DNA from 2 places in the Bacillus sp. LLTC93 genome. Region 1 is predicted to be linked to the other one. Evidence: riboswitches for the same ligand, from Rfam matches in the RefSeq annotation. Region 1 holds a riboswitch; the other holds the start of a gene.
The links. Region 1 has a riboswitch for lysine ahead of C6W18_RS04555 (aspartate kinase). Riboswitches for the same ligand answer to the same signal wherever they lie in the genome.
Positions count from the first base shown of each region.

Region 1 (3,422 bases):
AAGAACTGAGAGATCAAATCGCTTACATCGACTCAACGATGGAAAAGCAGAAAATGACAATGAGTGATTTATCAGATCGAGATGTATTTGCGTATGCCTATGATAAGGGCTGGATGTGTGTCCAAGTCTTTTTCATCAGACAGGGGAAATTGATTGAACGTGATGTCAGCCTGTTCCCTATGTATCAAGACCCTGAGGAAGAATTCCTCACGTTTTTGGGGCAATTTTATGAAAAGAACAACCACTTCCTGCCGAAGGAAATTTTAGTGCCAGACAGCGTAGATCAAGAGATGATCGAGCAATTGCTTGAGACGAACGTTCACCAGCCGAAAAAAGGAAAGAAAAAGGATTTGCTTTTACTTGCACACCAAAACGCCAAAATCGCCCTGAAAGAAAAATTCTCGCTCATTGAGCGCGATGAAGAAAGGACGATTGGAGCGGTGAAGCAGCTCGGGGATGCACTTAATATTTATATGCCATACCGGATCGAGGCATTTGATAACTCAAATATTCAAGGAGCGGACCCTGTTTCCGCCATGGTTGTCTTTCAGGACGGGAAGCCATATAAAAAGGAATACCGGAAATACAAAATCAAAACTGTCGCAGGGCCAGATGATTATGCATCCATGCGCGAAGTCATCAGAAGACGATATACACGTGTGTTAAAGGATGAGCTGCCGCTGCCAGATTTAATTTTAATTGACGGAGGAAAAGGCCAAATCAACGCAGCCATAGACGTGCTTGAAAATGAATTGAATCTGTCTGTTCCAGTGGCAGGTCTTGTGAAAGATGAAAAACATCGGACATCGAATCTCATGATGGGTGATACACTTGAAATTGTTGCGCTGGAGCGTAACAGTCAAGCCTTTTATTTATTGCAGCGTATTCAAGATGAAGTGCACCGGTTTGCCATTAGCTTTCACCGGCAGCTACGCGGAAAAAATGCATTCCAGTCTATTTTAGATGATGTACCAGGCATTGGAGAAAAGCGTAAAAAACAGCTCCTCAAACATTTTGGCTCTGTGAAAAAGATGAAAGAAGCCTCTGTCCAAGATTTTCAGGAGGCTGGCATTCCGAAACAAACGGCCGAACTTTTAATGGAGGCATTAAAAAAATAGATTGTACTTTTTCCAAAAGTCTGTTAAGATGTGACTAATTTAATAAATGAACGTGTTGTTTGTTGAAGATAGAGGTGCGAACTTCAAGAGTAGGCCTTCAGAGATCGATGGGATCTAGGAAGAGGGCTGAAAGGGGAGCGTCGCCGAAGTGAATAAAATCCACTCATTTTATTCGCTGGCTGTACATTGAAGAAATGTAGGGCTGTCAAGAATTTATTTCTTGGAGGGCTATCTCATTGTTTGCATCTTTTGATGATTTCAAAGCAATGGGAGATTTGTTCTCTCATTGCTTTTTTTATTTGCAGTGAGTGGGCAGTCTCCAAAGCCGCTTCTTGCTCTTCTCTCACACGTGATCTTTTGAAAAAGGGTGGTAGACATGGGACTAATCGTACAAAAATTTGGCGGAACATCCGTTGGATCGACAGAAAAAATTCGCAAAGCCGCAGAGAGAGTCATCAATGAACGTAAGGCAGGTCATGATGTGGTCGTGGTTGTGTCGGCGATGGGCAAATCAACTGATGTTCTAGTAGACCTTGCCAAAGAACTCACAGATGATCCAAGCAATAGAGAAATGGATATGCTGCTAACAACTGGGGAGCAAGTGACCATTTCATTATTAGCGATGGCGCTGCAAGCAAAAGGCTATGATGCCATTTCCTTTACAGGCTGGCAGGCTGGTATGAAAACAGAGCAGGTGCACGGAAATGCAAGAATCGTGGACATCGATGAATCAAGAATCAAAGAGGAACTAAGTGCGGGGAAAGTCGTTGTGGTAGCAGGCTTCCAAGGAATTGCAGATGACCTACATATCACAACACTTGGACGCGGTGGATCAGATACGACGGCTGTAGCACTTGCTGCTGCATTAAAAGCCGACAAATGTGATATATACACAGATGTACCAGGTGTGTTTACGACAGATCCACGTTATGTACCGTCCGCGCGAAAACTTGCAGGAATTTCATACGATGAGATGCTCGAGCTGGCCAATTTAGGGGCAGGCGTTTTGCATCCGAGAGCCGTCGAGTTTGCGAAAAATTATCAAGTCCCACTAGAAGTCCGTTCTAGTATTGTAAATGAATCGGGTACGTTAATTGAGGAGGAATCATCCATGGAACAAAATTTAGTCGTAAGAGGAATTGCATTTGAAGATCAGATGACACGCGTGACGGTGTGCGGCCTTTCAAGCGGTTTAACAACATTGTCGACCATTTTTACGACGCTTGCTAAGCAAAATATCAATGTTGATATCATCATTCAGTCCGTCTCAAGCACAAATCAGACTTCCATCTCTTTCTCTGTGAAAACGGATGATTTGTCCAAAACAGTTGAAGTGCTAGAAGAATATAAAGGGGCGCTCGGCTATGAGCAGATTGAGACAGAAAGCAAATTAGCCAAAGTATCCATCGTTGGCTCTGGTATGGTTTCAAACCCAGGCGTCGCTGCTGAAATGTTCGCCGTTTTAGCTCAAAAAGACATTCAAGTAAAAATGGTTAGTACGTCTGAGATCAAAGTCTCAACAGTGGTTAGCCGTGATGATATGGTCAAAGCGGTGGAAGCCCTGCATGATGCATTTGATTTATCGAAAGTGAGCGCAGCTGCTCATTCTTAAAAAATAAAAAGAGGTGTATCTCCATGAAAGAGTGCATCTCTTTTTTATATTTGTACCGGGTGCATATCAAGAATGGAACATGTGCATAAACCTATTCACTAAGTATGCTATGATAGAAGGAGACATATAAAAAAAGGCGTGACCGGTAGTCCTCGCCTTTCAGAAGAAGTGTTAGCTAGGGTCTCTTAAATCCCATTTAACGGTTAAAATGACTTTATCAGCACGCTTTTTCACTTGCTCATAGGATTCAGCAACATGCTCATTGAGAAGCTGAATCTGTTCAGCAATAAAACCTGCCTCCATTTGAAAGCATGGCTCTTTTTGATAGGTGAGTCGATTCGATACAAGTGGACCTTCGAGCTCAAACTCAATTTCCTGTTTTTTAGAATGGACCATCGTAAGAGTCCCCCATCCGGCATCATGGAAAAATTCGGGGATTTTCTCCCATGACTCTTGAGGGAATTTACGAGCAAGTAGCTTACCCGCAAAATACATCATAGATGAATGATCCTGACCAAGAATGTCAGGCAGCAGAACTTCGCGTATCAGCTCGTAGGCAAATCCATTGACTTCAATTTCTTTTAGCTGTTCTAAGTTAGATTCAAATTTATTCATTGTACGGCTCCCCTCTTTCAACAATTTATTATAGCTTATGTGGGCATATGATGACAGAGTTTTCCCTGAAGTCTAAG
Region 1 is NZ_PVME01000001.1:840,188-843,609, reverse strand. Features, by position in the region: gene uvrC (excinuclease ABC subunit UvrC) at 1-1,118, shown strand, start outside; lysine riboswitch at 1,180-1,357, shown strand; gene C6W18_RS04555 (aspartate kinase) at 1,495-2,730, shown strand; gene C6W18_RS04550 (YslB family protein) at 2,902-3,345, opposite strand.

Region 2 (3,422 bases), on a different contig from region 1:
GCTACTATGGGGACCTTATCACACTTGGTAAGACGCCAATTGCTGCAACTGCGTCCATCTTTAAAAATCCTTTCTATCAAGGAAAAACAGATGGGGTCAAAAATCTTGGAAAGACTCCCTCTGTTGAAAAAGTAGCAGCTTTGAAGCCAGATCTGATTATTGCTTGGGGAGAAGATGAAAAATTTGATCAATATCAAAAAATTGCCTCAACAGTTGCGATTAAATACAATCAATATTCTTTTAAAGATCAACTAAAAGAATTCGGAAAAATGACAGGCACACCGAAAAAAGCAGCAGATTGGATCACAAAATGGAATGCCAAAATTGCTGAAGTGAAACCAAAAGTAACAAAAGCTGTAGGAAACAAAACCGTTTCGATCGTATCACCATTCGATAAAGGCATTTATATTTTCGGTAACACCTTTGCACGCGGCGGTGAAATTATTTATGACGAGCTGAAATTAAAAGCACCGAAAGCCGTCCAAAAAGAAGCCATCGACAGTGGTGTCGGCTATGCAAATATTTCTCTTGAGAAGCTGCCAGAGTTTGCAGGCGATTATATTTTCACCAGCCCATGGAGCGGCTCAAAAAGTAATGGTGACCATGTGTATAAAAGCAGCATTTGGACTTCACTTCCTGCTGTTCAAAATAAACATGTATTTGAAATAGACCCGGTCGGTTACTTCTTTAATGACCCAGTATCACTAGAAGGACAGCTAGAGTTTATTGTGGACCGATTAACATCCACATCATAAAAAAACGTTTCTCCATTTTTGGAGAAACGTCTTCCTTATTCTGTTCCTTTGGCAAATCCTTTTGACATGAATGGATAAAGCAGAATACCAACTAAGAACAGGCCTATTCCGAGACCAAATGTTTTCAAATCAGCTGTTCCTGAAATAATGACCCAAGCAGAATACCCCATAGCAACAAGCGCGATGATCCCGTCTCTTGTTCGATTACCTTTTTGAAGCTCATACGTGTCACCTTGCATGATGACCTTAAAGCTGTAGATCGAAGACACGATATACGGAATGAGATACGCAAGTGTCGCTGATGTTGTTAAAAAGGTAAAGGCTTCATTAATCGTGCGTGACATGACTGAGAAAATAAACAGCTGTGACATGATATTTGTGACAGTCAAAGCGAAGACAGGACTGCCTTTTTTGTTTGTTTTTGCAAACACTGCTGGGAAGTCGCCAGCCTTTGCTGCTTGATAAGGTACCTCTGAACCGAGTAAGATCCAGCCAAGCATTGAACCAAATAAACAAATGATCGCAAGCAGTGCCATGACAATCCCGCCAGCCGGCCCAATAATAAGCTGAAGCACGTCCACGAATGGTTTGTCTGAGCCTTGCAATTGATCGTGCGGCAGAACGCCCATTGTAATCAGGGTAATAATCATGTAGATCGAAAGTGCGATTAAAAGACCCGTAATCGTTGCACGTTTCACATCACGCTGTGAAGACGCTCTCCCTGATAAAATAACCGCAGATTCGATTCCGATAAATGCCCATAGGGTGGAAATGGCCGCATGATGAATTTGGCCTCCAAGTCCGAGCACTCCTTCGCCCCCTGATGCAACCGGGAAGTAATAATGCTCAAATAATGCCGTTTGGAATGCAAATAAGCCCGCTACAATAAAAAGGACGAATCCGAGCACCTTTGAAAAGGTCGTAATAAAGTTTAATTTACTTGCAGCACTTAAGCTTGTGATTAAAATGGTATGTGTTCCCCATAGAAGGATGGTACATACGATAAAGGTCATGAGCTGACCAAGTGTGATCGCTTCTTTCCCAAAGGTAAAGATCACGGTCTTGACGGTTAAAATCGGGAAAAAGGTTGTTAAATAGCCGGCAAGGCTCGTAATAATCGCGACGTTACTAATCCAGCTTGCCACCCAATATCCCCATACCATTGTAAAACCGGCTGCTTTTCCTTTTTTCGGATCTTTAAAAAGCGCCCTTGCATAGCTTTGTGGTCCAGCCGTCAGCTGCGGCTTATGAATAGACAAATGCCCAAATACAAGTGCAATCATCAACACACCGCCACCTGTGACAAGCCATGCCATCGTCACACCTAAAGGACTTGCGTGCTGGGCAAGCGTACTTGGCAGCATAAAGATGCCTGAACCTACCATATTTCCGACGACAAATGCCGTCAATAACCAAAAACCCCATTTTTTTGTCTGTTCCATTTCCGTACCTCCGTTTTATTCACTTTGGACCAGACCCGGTAGTATCTTCATTGATATATTTGTGAAGCAATGACTTGCATTCTTTATGTTCATTATGGGTCACTTTCTTAACAGCATACCCTTATCTTTATCACTCAGAACATAAAAAAAAGCCTGAACAAAAGTCCATGCTTTTCAAAACATACACCTTGATCTCCGGATAGCCCTCCACGCTTTTTAGACGTGGCAGTCCTGCATTTATTCAATGCAGACCCAGCATAAAGAAAGTTGGAGCTCTCTCTACACTTCGGCGCTGATGCCTTTTTTCTCATGATCAACGATTCCATCTCTCCCATGAGTGACTCATCATCCGCGCAACCTCTACCTCACTGAGACATAGCGTGAGGATTTCTATTCATTTTTACTACACGAAGGTTATCAAACATTCTCACATCTGTCAAAGGGAAAAACATAGAAAAAAGACAGAGGAGTGATTCTCTGCCTTTTACCTGCTTATTGATGATTGTTTTTCTTCTTCTGTACAGCTTCCTGAAGCGGATCGCCTGCTAGTTCTTTACTTGCTTCTTCTAACAGCTGATCTACCTGCTGATGGTCTTTTTCACTTTTTGCCTTTTTATCCTTTTGGAAAAATGACATCGCTGCTTCCCCCCTTTTCATAAAATGCGTTTGCCTGTTTAATTTGTGCTACAGCGCTCAGCATTATACAAGGAGAAGTGGCTCATTCATCATGAAAGGTCTGTCTCATTTTTTGCAAATAAGTCAAAAAGGTCTGCAAGTCTTCCTTTGTGAAGTCTGACATCATATGCTGAATCACCTTTCCAAAAAGGCGTGTATGCTTTTCGTAAATAGCCAGCCCTTTTTCCGTGGCTTCTAACCGGACAAGTGAATGATCTTCCTTGTCCCGTTCTCTCTGAATATAGCCCTGCTCACATAATTTATTGAGTGAAATCGAGGCGGCACCTGGGTTTAAAGAAAGTCTTTGCTTTAGCTCTTCGGCATGTGACACTTTGCCTTGTATCAAAATAGAAAGAGCATATATCTGCGGAGGCGTGATGTCTTTTTCTAACTCAAGTAACTTGCGGTTTAATTTACGGCTAACTTCATAATGTACAAGAACAATTTCTTTTAAAATGTCTGCATTACTCATCCGAATCGCATCCTTATCGTTAGTATCAACATGACTTCCCTCTTATTATAGAATGTTTTTCCAATCAGCCAACCATTT
Region 2 is NZ_PVME01000002.1:308,095-311,516, forward strand. Features, by position in the region: gene C6W18_RS06835 (iron-hydroxamate ABC transporter substrate-binding protein) at 1-755, shown strand, start outside; gene C6W18_RS06840 (amino acid permease) at 791-2,197, opposite strand; lysine riboswitch at 2,390-2,568, opposite strand; gene sspJ (small acid-soluble spore protein SspJ) at 2,690-2,833, opposite strand; gene C6W18_RS06855 (MarR family winged helix-turn-helix transcriptional regulator) at 2,916-3,344, opposite strand.
Region 2: it holds a riboswitch for lysine, as region 1 does, so the genes downstream of both, C6W18_RS06840 (amino acid permease) here and C6W18_RS04555 (aspartate kinase) in region 1, are expected to answer to the same signal.